Regions from separate parts of the Brevundimonas sp. S1H14 genome, predicted to be linked through region 1. Evidence: predicted binding sites of a transcription regulator. Region 1 holds the regulator's gene; each other region holds the start of a gene.
The links. The regulator LexA, encoded in region 1, represses DNA repair genes until DNA is damaged. The targets are predictions, from matches to a motif close to ATGTTCNCNANNTGTTCT.
Positions count from the first base shown of each region.

Region 2: recA (recombinase RecA) is a predicted target of LexA. The motif match lies at 1,988-2,005, and genes of this name have one in related genera.
Region 3: RSD66_RS12680 (ImuA family protein) is a predicted target of LexA. The motif match lies at 1,672-1,689, and genes of this name have one in related genera.

Region 1 is NZ_CP136679.1:2,071,401-2,075,700, reverse strand. It holds gene RSD66_RS10100 (ComEC/Rec2 family competence protein) at 1-1,302, shown strand, start outside; gene lexA (transcriptional repressor LexA) at 1,485-2,189, opposite strand; gene RSD66_RS10090 (prolyl oligopeptidase family serine peptidase) at 2,344-4,300, opposite strand, start outside.
Region 2 is NZ_CP136679.1:2,924,259-2,928,558, forward strand. It holds gene RSD66_RS14185 (CaiB/BaiF CoA transferase family protein) at 1-162, shown strand, start outside; gene RSD66_RS14190 (GNAT family N-acetyltransferase) at 311-1,882, opposite strand; gene recA (recombinase RecA) at 2,104-3,183, shown strand; gene RSD66_RS14200 (hypothetical protein) at 3,456-3,713, opposite strand; gene rraA (ribonuclease E activity regulator RraA) at 3,815-4,300, shown strand, end outside.
Region 3 is NZ_CP136679.1:2,610,144-2,614,443, forward strand. It holds gene RSD66_RS12665 (ArdC family protein) at 1-283, opposite strand, end outside; gene RSD66_RS12670 (DUF736 domain-containing protein) at 356-649, opposite strand; gene RSD66_RS12675 (SOS response-associated peptidase) at 984-1,562, opposite strand; gene RSD66_RS12680 (ImuA family protein) at 1,715-2,473, shown strand; gene RSD66_RS12685 (Y-family DNA polymerase) at 2,388-3,908, shown strand; gene RSD66_RS12690 (ABC-three component system protein) at 4,025-4,300, shown strand, end outside.

The DNA.
Region 1 (4,300 bases):
CATATCCTGTCGATCTCGGGTCTGCATATGGCGGTCGTGGGCGGCTTTGTCTTCTTTGCGGCCCGCCTTCTGGTTGCGGCGTGGCCGTGGCTGGCGTTGCGTGTGTCGGGCAAGAAGGCGGCGGCGATTGCGGGGTTGATCGCGGTCGGGACCTATCTGGTCATCTCGGGCGCGCCGCCGCCGGCCGAACGCGCCGCGATTACGGCGTCGATCGCCTTTCTGGCGATACTGACGGATCGGCAGGCCGTGACCATGCGGGCGCTGTCGGCAGCGGCCTTTGTCGTCCTGTTGCTACGGCCCGAGGCCGTCGTGACGCCGGGGTTCCAGATGTCGTTCGCGGCGACGGCGGCTCTGGTCGCCCTGGTCGAGGTCTGGCCGCGTCGCATCCGCGAACTGTCCGTTCCCTGGCCGATCGCCGCCGTTCAAAGGTTTGCAAGCTGGCTGATGGCTGCCTGCGCCGCCAGCCTGGTGGCGGGGATGGCGACCGGGCCGTTCGCCATGCAGCATTTCAATCGCACGGCCGTCTATGGGCTGCTCGCCAATATGGCGACAGCGCCGCTGGCGGATTTCGTCATGATGCCTGCCTTGGCGCTAGGCGCGGCGCTGGAGCCGCTGGGGCTGGGCGCGCCCTTCCTGTGGGTGGCGGGTCAGTCGGTGGACGCCATGCTGGCGATCGGACACTGGGCGGCCAATCTGCCCGGCGCAGTGAAGGCGATTCCCAGCGCCCCTGCGGCGGCCCTGCCGGTCGCCTTTCTGGGCATATTGTTCATGTGCCTGTGGCGCGGATGGTGGCGGTTGCTGGGGCTGCCTTTTGCGGCCGCTGTGCTGATCTGGCCGCGCGCGGCGCCGCCGGATATCTGGATCGGCGATGGTGGAGCGAATGCGGCCTATCGGCTGGAAAGCGAGGCGGTTGTGGTGCGGCCTGCGGTTCGCAGGTTCGCCATCGATCTGTGGTCCCGGAGACGAGGGCTGGAGCCGGTCGCGCGGTCGCCCGAGGGCTGGACCTGCAAGCGTTCATTCTGTGCGCGGGACGGCGAAACGGGGCCGCTGGCGCTGTGGTGGGGCAAGGCGGCGCCGACGGCCGAGCAGTTGGATCAGATGTGCCGTAGCGCGCAGGTTGTCAGCGTGCGCGCCGTGATCGCAACCCTGCCTTCGTCATGCGAAGGGCGGTTGGTGTTGGACGGCGCCGACTACGCGCGCGGCGGTTCGGTGGAGCTGTGGCGGGAAGAGGCAGGCGGATGGCGCGCCTTGTGGGCGGCTGAGGTGCGGGGACGGCGACCGTGGAACGGGCCTCCCTCTTAACCCGCTCATCCCGGCGGACGCCGAGATCCAGTAAGAGCCATATGTGCTGTCGCTGGCCAGGGGAGGCCGGCGGACAATCAAACGGCCCCGCTTGCGGCCAAAGCACTGGGTCCCGGCGTCCGCCGGGATGAGCGGGCCGGGATGAGCGGAAAGAAGGCGCGCGTGGGGCCTCTGCCCCGTCCTCAGTGATATCGGCGCAGCAGGCCGACCAGCTTGCCCTGAACCTCGACCTGATCGGGGCCGAAGATGCGGGTCTCATAGGCGCTGTTGGCGGGTTCCAGCGCGATGGATTGGCCCTTCTTGCGCAGGCGTTTCAGCGTGGCTTCCTCACCCTCGACCAAGGCGACCACGATCTCGCCGGAGGAGGCGTTTTCGACGCGTTTGATAATGACGGTGTCGCCGTCGAGGATGCCGGCCTCGATCATGGAATCGCCTTCGATCTCGAGCAGATAATGCTCGCCCGCGCCCAGCATGGCCTCAGGGACCGGCAGGCGCTCGCGTTCGTGCTGGATGGCGGCGATGGGGGTGCCAGCGGCGATCTTGCCCAACAGGGGCAGGTCGCGGACATCGTTGGCGGCCTCGGCGACGGCCGGTCGCGGGCCCAGGCCGCCGCCCTGGATGACGTCGGGCTTAAACGGGGCGCGGCCTTTTGAGGGGGCGGCGGTCGTCGCCTGTTCCGGCAGCTTCACGACTTCCAGCGCGCGAGCGCGGTGGGCCAGACGGCGGATGAAGCCGCGTTCCTCAAGCGCCGTGATCAGGCGGTGGATGCCCGACTTGGACGCCAGGTCCAGCGCCTCCTTCATCTCGTCGAAGGAGGGCGACACGCCCGTTTCCCGAATGCGCTCATGAATGAACATCAGGAGTTCGTGCTGTTTCTTCGTGAGCATGGCGGCGAATCCAGAACAAGGCGTGAACCGTTGGTGATGTTCTGTAAGTGTTCTGGTTAAAAGTCAACTAACGCCACGCTTAAGGCTCTCAAAGCAAAAACCCGCGCCTGCCGTTCGACGGCGGGCGCGGGTTTCGGTCCGTGCTGTGCTGACGTTAGCGAGCGGTCGGGGCGCCGTCCTTATAGCGCTCGAACCATTCGATCATGGCGTTCATGCGCGCGGCGTTCTGGGACGGACGGACGGCCAGGCTGTGGCCGACGCCGGGGATCTTCACCAGGGCCGTGGGCACGCCGCGCAGTTGCAGGGCGGTGTAGTACTGCTCCGACTCGCTGACCGGGGTGCGGTAGTCCTCGTCGCCGACGACGACCATGGTCGGGGTCTTGACGTTGCCGACCAGCGACAGCGGCGACCGGCGCCAGTAGGCCTCCGGGTTCTCCCACGGATATTCACCGAACCAGTAGCGGGCGAAGAAGGCCGGGTTGTCGGCCGTCAGCACGAAGCTGGCCCAGTCGATGACGGGCTTCTGGACCACGGCGGCCTTGAAGCGGTCGGTCTTGCCGACGATCCAACTGGTCAGCACGCCGCCGCCCGAGCCGCCGGTGACGAACAGGCGGTGGGGATCGGCGACGCCTTGAGCGATGACGGCGTCGACGCTGCTGATCAGGTCGTCATAGTCGTTCGACGGATAGTTGTGGTGGATCAGGTTGGCGAACTCGTCCCCATAGGAGGTCGAGCCGCGCGGGTTGACCGAAAGAACGGCGTAGCCCGCAGCTGCGAACAGCTGGTTGTCGGTGGCGAAGTGCGGGCCATAGGCGGCGAACGGGCCGCCGTGGATTTCCAGCACCAGCGGATAGCTCTGGCCCTCGACGTAGTCGGCCGGCAGGGTCAGCCAGCTTTCGACCGCGCGCTGGTCGTGAGACGAGGCGACCTGAATGCGGCGCACCTCGCCCAGGCGGCGGGCGCTGAGGAAGTCCGCGTTCAGGCGGGTCAGCTGAGTGCTGCGGCCGCCCTTCAGGAGGTGGACATCGGCCGGACGCATCGGCGTGCCGCGCGTAAAGGCGATGGCGCCGTCGTCGGCCACGGTGAAATCGCCGCCGGTGTAGGGACGACCGAAATCGTCGCCCGTCAGGTCTTCGATCAGGGTGGTGACGGCGCCGTCCAGCGAGACGCGGGCGACCTTGGTGCGCCCCTGATCGTCATAGGCGACATAGACCGAGCGGCCGTCGCGGCTCCACACGGGCGATTTGACCGAGCGGTCCAGGTTCGGCGTCAGCACGCGGCTGTTCGAGCCGTCGGCGTCCATCACATAGAGGCGGGTGTTATGATAGCCCATCCGCTGGTCGTCATAGCCGAGATAGGCGATGCGGCGTCCGTCGGGTGAGGCGACGGGCGAGTTGTCCGGCCCGGCGCGGCTGGTCAGGGCTGTCAGGCCGCCGGTCTGCACGTCCAGGGCGAAGACTTCGCTGTCGGCGGCTTCGCGCTGCCAGTCGGGTCGACGGTTGGCGCTGAGATAGAGGATGCGGGAATCAGCCGACCAGGACAGGCCGCCGCCGTGGTTGAAGTCGCCGTGAGTCAGTTGGCGCGCGCCGCCGCCCTGGGCGCCGACGACGAAGACATGGCGGAAACCGGGCTTGAGATAGCCCTGACCGTCCGAGCGGTACGAGACGGTGTCGATAATCTCCAGCGGCGGGGCCCATTTGGCGCCTTCGGGCTTGGGCAGCGGCGAGCCGATCTTGGGCTTGTCGCCGGGAACCAGGACCGAATAGGCCAACTGCTCGCCGTTGGGCGACCAGCTGATGCTGGACGGGGTGTTGGGCAGGTTGGTGACGCGGACCGCTTCACCCGACGCCATCCAGCGCACGAACAGTTGCGGCGCGCCGCCCTCGGCGTTCGAGATGTAGGACAAGCGCGTTCCGTCGGGCGACCAGCGCGGCTGGCGGTGGGAACCGGCCGAAGCGATCAGCGGCGTGTGTTGGCCCGTCTTTACGTCGATCAGCCAGATGGTCGGACGCATCTGATCGGTCATGATGTCGGCCGTCTGGCGGACATAGGCGATCCGGCTGCCGTCGGGGCTGATCTGGGCGTCCGAGGCGACCTCCATGCCGAACAGG
Region 2 (4,300 bases), 850 kb from region 1:
CCGGACGCCCAGGCCGCCTGCGTGGCCCCCGTCCTGTCCATGACCGAGGCGCCCGACCACCCGCACAACCGCGCCCGCGACGCCTTCGTCACCGCACAGGGCGTGGTGCAGCCCGCGCCCGCGCCTCGCTTCCGGGACAGCCCGGCGAAGCGGCCGAAATAGAAGGCAGGTCACAAAATCCCGCTCACCCCGGCGGACGCCGGGGCCCAGCGCTTTGGCCTCAAACGCGCGGCCTGAATTACGCAAGTCCTGTGCACGCGGCTCTCACTGGGTCCCGGCGTCCGCCGGGATGAGCGGTAAGAGGGGGACTTCACCCCCCGTCCGTCCACACCGTCTTGTAGAGATCGAACCTCCGGTCGCGCAGGTTCCGCACCGTCCCCTGCGCCTTCGCCCAGGCCAGGTCTGACAGGTCCAGGTCCGCCACCGTCACTGTCTCGACGTTCTCGCTCGCCTCGGCCGCCACCCCGTCGCGCGCGAAGGGGAAGTCGCACGGCGTCAGGATGCAGGACTGGGCATACTGGATGTCCATGTTCTCGACGTTGGGCAGGTTGCCGACATTGCCCGACAGCACGACGTAGCACTGGTTCTCGATGGCCCGCGCCTGCGAGCAATAGCGCACGCGCAGATAGCCCTGGCGGTTGTCGGTGCAAAAGGGGGTGAACAGGATGCGCGCCCCCTCGTCCGCCAGGCGCCGCGCCAGTTCGGGGAACTCGGAATCGTAGCAGATCATCACCCCGATCGGCCCGCAGTCGGTGGGGATGGCGTGGACGCGGTCGCCGCCCTTGATGTTCCACCAGTGGCGTTCGTTCGGCGTCGGGTGGATCTTCTCCTGCTCATGCACCGAACCGTCGCGCAGGAAGACGTAGGCGACATTCTGGATCTCGCCGTCCTCGGTCCGCGTCGGGTGCGAGCCGCCGATGATGTTGACGTTGTAGCCGACCGCCAGTTCACGCATCGCCTCGACGAAGCGCGGCGTGTAGCGGGTCAGGGCCTCGATCGATTCCGCCGGGGTCAGCTTCTTCGTCTCCAGCGACAGAAGCTGAAGCGTGAACAACTCGGGGAAGACCACGAAGTCGGCGCGATAGTCCGACACCACGTCGACGAAATATTCGACGTTATCCATGAACTCCTGAAAACTGCCGACCTTGCGCATCTGCAGCTGGACGGTAGCCACGCGCACTGTTTCCTTCACCGCAAAGGCCGCCCCCTTGCCCGTCGCCTCGACATAGTAGGGGTTGCGCCAGACCCAGCGCGCCGCGTGACCCAGCGACGCCTTGTCTGACGGCAGATAGTTCAGCAGCACCCCCGCCGGCTCGAACCCCGAACGCTGGTGAAAGGCCATGATCGGGTCCTTCACCTTGCGGTCGCGCACCGCCTCGACATAGGCGTTCGGGTCGGGATAGGCCGAGCGGCGGCGCACGAGGCCGGGCATCCGGCCGCCGAAGACGACGCCCTTCAGGTTCTGGGCCTCGCACAGGTCGCGGCGCGCGTCGTACAGGCGCTGGCCGATGCGCAGGCGGCGCCGGGCGGGGTCGACGCAGACCTCCATCCCATACAGCCACTCGCCCGCCGGATCGTGGCGCGCGCCATAGCCGCCGCCGGTGATCTGGTCCCAGGTGTGCGGCCCCATCGCCGACTTTTCGTCGATGCGGAAACTGGCGGCGTAGCCGACGATCTCGCCCTCGAACTCAACCACGAACTGGCCGTCCGGATAGGTGGCGATCTGGCCGCGCAGCATCCCGGCCGTATAGGGCGGCATATCCTTATACACCCGCGCCACCAGGGCGTTGATGCCGGCGACGTCGCCCATGCGGGCGTTGCGGATGGTCAGGACGGCGGGCTTGGCCGGCTCGGCGGGAAGGGAAGTCTCAATGTCAGTCATGCCGCCCTAACGCGCGAGCTTGGCTGTTGGATCAATCCGGCCGACAAAAGAGACCATGCGTCAATTCCGGTCGCGTCACCCAAGGATGTTCCTGTTAAGTTCACGAGAACATCTTGCGAACAAGAACAAACCATGTCCATAGTCGGCTTCACCAAGGGAGCGGGTCCGTGGCGGGTCTCTCCCGAAGTCAGATGGGAATCATGGCAAGGGAGAGAAAACCAATGTCACAGGCGGCACTGAAGCTCGTGGGTAAAGAAGACAGCGACAAACAACGCGCTCTAGAGGCGGCGATCGCGCAGATCGATCGCGCCTTCGGCAAGGGCTCGGTCATGAAACTGGGCAAGGCCGGACAGGTGGCCGAGATCGAAAGCGTCTCGACCGGCTCGCTCGGTCTCGACATGGCGCTCGGCATCGGCGGCCTGCCGGTCGGGCGAGTGATCGAGGTGTTCGGTCCCGAATCCTCGGGCAAGACCACCCTGGCCCTTCACACCGTGGCCGAGGTCCAGAAGAAGGGCGGCGTGGCCGCCTTCGTCGACGCCGAACACGCGCTGGACCCCGTCTATGCGCAAAAGCTGGGCGTCAATCTGGACGACCTGCTGGTGTCGCAGCCCGACACGGGCGAACAGGCGCTGGAGATCGTCGACACCCTGGTGCGTTCGGGCGCCGTGGACATCGTGGTGGTCGACTCCGTCGCCGCCCTGACGCCGCGCGCCGAAATCGAGGGCGAGATGGGCGACAGCCTTCCCGGCCTTCAGGCGCGTCTGATGTCGCAGGCCCTGCGCAAGCTGACGGCCTCGATCTCCAAGTCGAAGTGCATCGTCCTGTTCATCAACCAGATCCGTCACAAGATCGGCGTCATGTACGGCTCGCCGGAAACGACGACGGGCGGCAATGCGCTGAAGTTCTACGCCTCGGTGCGCCTGGACATCCGCCGCATCGGCGCGATCAAGAACCGCGACGAGGTGGTCGGCAACACCACCCGCGTCAAGGTGGTCAAGAACAAGGTCGCCCCGCCGTTCCGCGAAGTCGTCTTCGACATCATGTACGGCGAAGGCATCTCCAAGATCGGCGAGATCATCGACCTGGGCGTCAAGGCGGGCATCGTCGAGAAGTCCGGCTCCTGGTTCTCTCATGACTCGACCCGCATCGGCCAGGGCCGCGAGAACGCCAAGGAGTTCCTCAAGAACAACCCCGACATGGCCGCCTCGATCGAAAAGGCGGTGCGCCAGTCCACAGCCAAGATCGCCGACGACATGCTGGGCGCGCCCGAACCCGACGAGGGCCAGGACATGGAAGGCTGATCCGTCCCATCATTTGAACGCCGTCATCCTCGGGCCTGATCCGAGGATGACGCCAGGAAGCGCCCCCTTCCGTTCCAGCCGGGATCGCGCGGACGATCCAGTCCTCGGGCAAGCCTGAGGATGACGGCGGGACAGGCGCCTTCCGACACAGCTTCTCCGTTCGCCGCCGCGCGACCCGCCTACCGACCCCGCGTGGCCGGTCGGACGGAGATCGGCCCGCCCGACCTGCTTCGGGCGGGCCTTTTTTTGTTCGGCGACTTTTCGTAACTAGATCAGAGCGGCCCACCAGGACGGCACTCGTGTCCTCGCTCCGCCGTATAATATGGCGTAGGGAACAGAGGCGTTACTACCCAAGCATTACCACCATATTCCATACAGTAGTCCTGGCCGTAGCCCACGATCGTGGTCTTCGAAGCATCCGAATAAAAGGTGTAATAGTATACATACTCGGGTGCTTTGAACGCCACGGCTGGCGAAGCCGTCATCGCGAACAAGAGACCTGCAGCCGCCAGCTTGACGATGCTACGCATATCCAATCTCCTTGAACTCATGACCTGACATTATTGTCAGAGACAAAGACATAACATCGATTCGCCAGATCGCTTCCCTTCTCACTCAGACAGACATCTCCATGCCCCTGCCCTTCGCCACCGCCGACCTTTGCGACGCCCACCCCGACATGGTGAAGGTCTGCCAGACTCCCTTCCGCAGCTACGGCAAGGTCACGGCTTTACACGGCCCCGTACGCACGCTCAGCGTGCTGGACGACAACGCCCTGGTCCGTCAGGCGCTGGAACGCCCCGGTCAGGGCGCCGTGCTGGTCGTCAATGGCGGCGGCTCCCTGAAGCGGGCATTGGTCGGCGACAACCTGGCCAAACTGGCGATCGATAACGGCTGGGCGGGCGTCATCGTCCACGGCGCCGTGCGCGACACCGCCGTCATCAACACCATGGATATCGGCGTCAAAGCCCTGGGGACCGTCCCCCTGCGCGCCGACCGCGACGCCATCGGCGAGATCGACATCCCCACAGCCTTCGGCGGCGTCATCTTCACCCCCGGCGACTGGCTCTATGCCGACGAGGACGGCCTGATCGTCTCGCCGCATCGCCTGCACGAT
Region 3 (4,300 bases), 540 kb from region 1:
TCGCGCCCCGTTCTCCTTTTCGGACATGAGCGCCGAGGGCCAGCGCTTGCCGGAACGTCATCCAGGTTGGACGAGAAAAACCCCGACTGACGGCCTCTCCCCAGAGCAGGACGACGTTGATGCCGTTGTAGGGCGTGCCGTCGTGGCGCAGGGGCCGGCTTACGGATGCGGCGCTCTTCCAGGGCTGGGTCCAGGGGCGGACCCCAGCTTCGAGCTGGGCGAGGATCTGTTGGGTTATCCGGGTGTGGATGTCCGGGCGTGCAGGATCGGCGGGGCGCGTCATGGCGGCCTCCTCGAACTGGATTGTGGGAAGAAGGAGCGGCGGCGCGGTCCCCGCGCCGCCGCGGCTCTTGGGTCAGCGGGACCAGATTAGGCTGTGTCCGCCCTCGACCTCTACCAGGGAGGCGTAGATCGGCGCCGGGAAGCTGGGATCGTCGAGCTTGACCGAGAGGTATTCGCGGTTCTGCTGGCTCGTCTTCTTCCAGGCTGCGCCGAACTCGGTCTGGCCGGCGAAGATCCGGAAATCGGGGGCCTTGTCGTCGGTCTTTTCGTTGGGACGCAGAACCGCCGACTTGACGTTCAGGGTCAGGGTCTTGATCGAACCGGTGTAGCCGTCGCCTTGAGCGGTGAAGGTGCCGATGGTGGCCATGTCAGTCTCTCCTTTGCTTCGGGCCACGCCTGCCGCGGCCTCGATGGCGATCGGGAGACCGGGGACCGGGCGGCGCGCAGGGAGAGCGGAGCGAGCCCCCGCAGCGAAGCGGAGGACCGCGATGAGAGACTTTCTTGTTTCGCGAGGAAGGCCGTCAGGTCGGGGATGAAAGTCGCGGCAGCGGTTGCGCCAGCCGACCGGGTTTCGGTCAGATCCGCCTCATCGAGAGGCCGCGCTGGCTGGCGCGAGAACAGTGCGAGACAGGGCCGCCTCCCTCTCCGACACCGCAGCCGACGCCCCCACGGCCCTCAAAACCGCGCTGATGTCCAGAGGCTCAGACCGCGACCGGGAAGACCTTCTCGACGTCCAGGCTCCCGGCGGGCAACGCCCGCAACAGTTCGGCCTGCGGCTTCTGAAGATTGAGCCAGGCCGCACCGTCCTCGGGACGCAGAAGCACGATCTGCCGGTCGTGATAGGGGGCGATATCCGCCCCCGGCTCGGTGGTCAGCATGGCGAAGGCGCCGTCCTTGATCAGGCCCGCGACCCAGAAGAGCCGCTGACCGGTCAGGGTGAAGCGCCATTTGGTCTTTCGCTTCTGGCCCGGTTCGGGGTCTGTGAACTCGAAGAAGCCGTCCGCCGGGATCAGGCACCGGTTCGAGCCTTCGAAGGATCGGCCGTCGGATCGGAAGTTGAAGACCGGGCGCCCGCCCGGCCCCTTCCACGCCCAGGGCACCATCACCGCTTCAGGCCCTCCAGGCCCCATATGGATGACGGGCGCCCGATCTCCGATGCGGATGGACGCAATCGGACCGAAGTTTGGCATGCCCCCGGGGAACACCAGTCGGTTTCCACTGAGGTTGAACGCCTCGATGATGTCGTCGAACGGCAGGATGAGCTGGTACTCATTGCACATCGCGCGATCTCCTGTGGCCTCGGGCGGAGGATTTCACGGGTCCGGCGCCGCTGCAAATCGAAGGGGGATAAGGCGTCGATTGGATTGACTCCGCCGCTCGCTTCGAACCAGAACATTTCAGGAACATTATAGACGTCAGGAGGAGCTCGTCCATGCCGGCCGCCGGTTCGGCCCAACTCGAGGATTTGCACGCTCAGGTTCGCGCACTGGAGCAGGCCTACCGTAGATCGGTCGGCGTGCTTCCGTTCGAGGTGGAGGCCTTGGACGCCGCCCTCCCCGGCGGAGGCCTGGCCTTGGGCGCGCTTCACGAGGTGGCCGGCGGCGGCGACGACGCCGTGGGCGGCGCGGCCGCCGCCCTGTTCGCGGCCGGGATCGTCGCTCGCCTGCCCGGCCCAGTGCTCTGGTGTGTCACGCGGCCGGACCTGTTCGCCCCGGCGCTCTGCCACGCCGGGCTCGAGCCGGATCGTGTCATCTATGTCGAGGCCGGCGACGAGAAGGCCTTGATGGCGTGCTTCGAGGAAGGCCTTCGCCATGGCGGTCTGGCCGGGGTCGTCTGCGAGACATCGCGTTTGACCATGACCGCCTCGCGCCGGCTGCAGCTCGCCGCCGAGGCGTCGGGCGTGATCGGCGTGGCGGTCCGACGATGGCGGCGTGCCGCCGAGGCGGCCGATTTCGGCCAGCCGACCGCCGCCGTGACGCGCTGGCGGGTCAGCGCGGAGCCATCGGCGCCCCTGCCGGTCCCCGGCATCGGACGGGCGCGGTGGCGGATCGAACTCATGCGTTGCCGCGGCGCCGACGCGGCGGACTTCATTCTGGACGCTTGCGATGAGACGGGTCGTCTCGCTCTTCCTGCCGAACTGGCCCGTCGAACGGTTGCGCCGACGGCTGGGCGCAGACGCGCCGCCGCCTGATCGCGCCCTTGTCCTGACCGGTCGAGTCGGCCGCAAGCGGGTCGTCACGGCCTGCAACGCCGCCGCCGCCGCTTGCGGCGCGCGCGTCGGCATGGTCGCGACCCAGGCTCAGGCCCTCATTCCCGATCTTGACGTCAGGGACGCCGATCCGGCCGGAGACGCCGACGCCCTTGATCGCCTCGCCCTCTGGGCGATGCATCTCTACGCCCCGGTTTGCCAGGCCGATCCGCCGGACGGTCTGGCGATCGACATCACCGGCGCCGCCCATCTGAAGGGCGGCGAAGCGGCTCTGCTCAGCGATCTGACGGCGCGTCTGCAACGCGTCGGCCTGAGCGGCCGAGGCGTGGTCGCTCCAACCTACGGCGCCGCCCATGCGGCCGCCCGGTTCCGCGCCGAGTCGCAGATCATCCACGATGAAGGGATCGATGCGGCCCTCGCTCCGCTGCCGCTGGAAGCGCTGCGCCTTCCGGTGGATCTGCCGGCGGGGCTGAGGCGAATGGGGTTCGAACGCATCGGCGACATCGCCCACCGACCGCGGGCGCCGCTGCAACTGCGCTTCGGCGCCGAACTCGGGCGACGGCTCGACCAGGCCTATGGCCGGTCGGCCGAGCCCCTGATCCCGGTCGAGGTTCCCGAGACGCCCCGGGTCGAACGGGTCTTCGCCGAACCGATCGGCGCGCCGGAAACCCTGGCCCGCTATGCCGGGGCGCTCGTCGAGTCCTTGTGCGGCGTTCTGGAGGCGCGCGGCCTGGGCGCGCGTCGGCTCGATTGGCTGTGTTTTCGGGTCGATAACCGGATCGAGTCGGTCCGCGTCGGCCTGGCGCAGCCGGTGCGGGACATCCGCCGGTTGACTCGACTGCTGACGGACAGGATCGAGACCATCGAGCCGGGGTTCGGCATCGAGCGGATGACGCTCGCGGCCAGTTCGGCCGAACCGCTGGACTGGCGGCCAGCCGCCGCGCGCCTCGGCGCGGAGGCGGAACCGGACGTCTCCATTCTGATCGACACCCTAGCCAACCGGATCGGAGCCGAACGGCTGTACCGGCTGGCGCCGGTCGAGAGCGATGTGCCCGAGCGGTCGATCCGGAAGATCGCACCGCTTGCGGCGCCGACTGGGCTGGCATGGGCGCCGGACTGGCCGCGCCCCACCCGCCTGTTCCACCGACCCGAACCGATAGAGACCATGGCCTTGCTGCCGGACAATCCCCCGACCCACTTCACCTGGCGCAGCGTCCGACGCCGGATCCGCAGGGCCGACGGCCCGGAACGGATCTTCGGCGAGTGGGGCCGCCGGGATGCCGAGATGTGGGCGGTCCGGGACTATTTCCAGGTCGAGGACGACGTCGGTGAACGGTTCTGGCTGTTTCGCGCCGGCGACGGCGAGGACGCCACGACCGGCTCCCAAGCCTGGTTCATCCACGGAAAGTTCGGATGAGCACTCAGCGCTAACGGCAGTATCAGTAAAACGCCGACTCGCGCAAAGATTGCTCAAGCGATATCCGGTTGTTACCGTGATGCTTTCCGGGGGAGCACATATTACATGGGGCGTCGGTGACCAGTCTGGCCATTCGCCTCAGCGAGCTCGACGACGGGCAACTCGAAGAGTTCGTCGAAGTTTGGGTCGAGCGACGAGAGTCGAAGTACACTCAGGTTGAACGGATTGGCGGCCCCAACGACAAGGCACGGGACGTCATCGGGTTCTACACGGCTGACAGGCACGAAGGTGATTGGGACCTCTTTCAATGCAAGAGGAAGACCCTGGGATCGAAGCTCGGCCGGAACGAAGCCCTTCTCGAACTCGGGAAGATGTTCCACCACCACACTCAG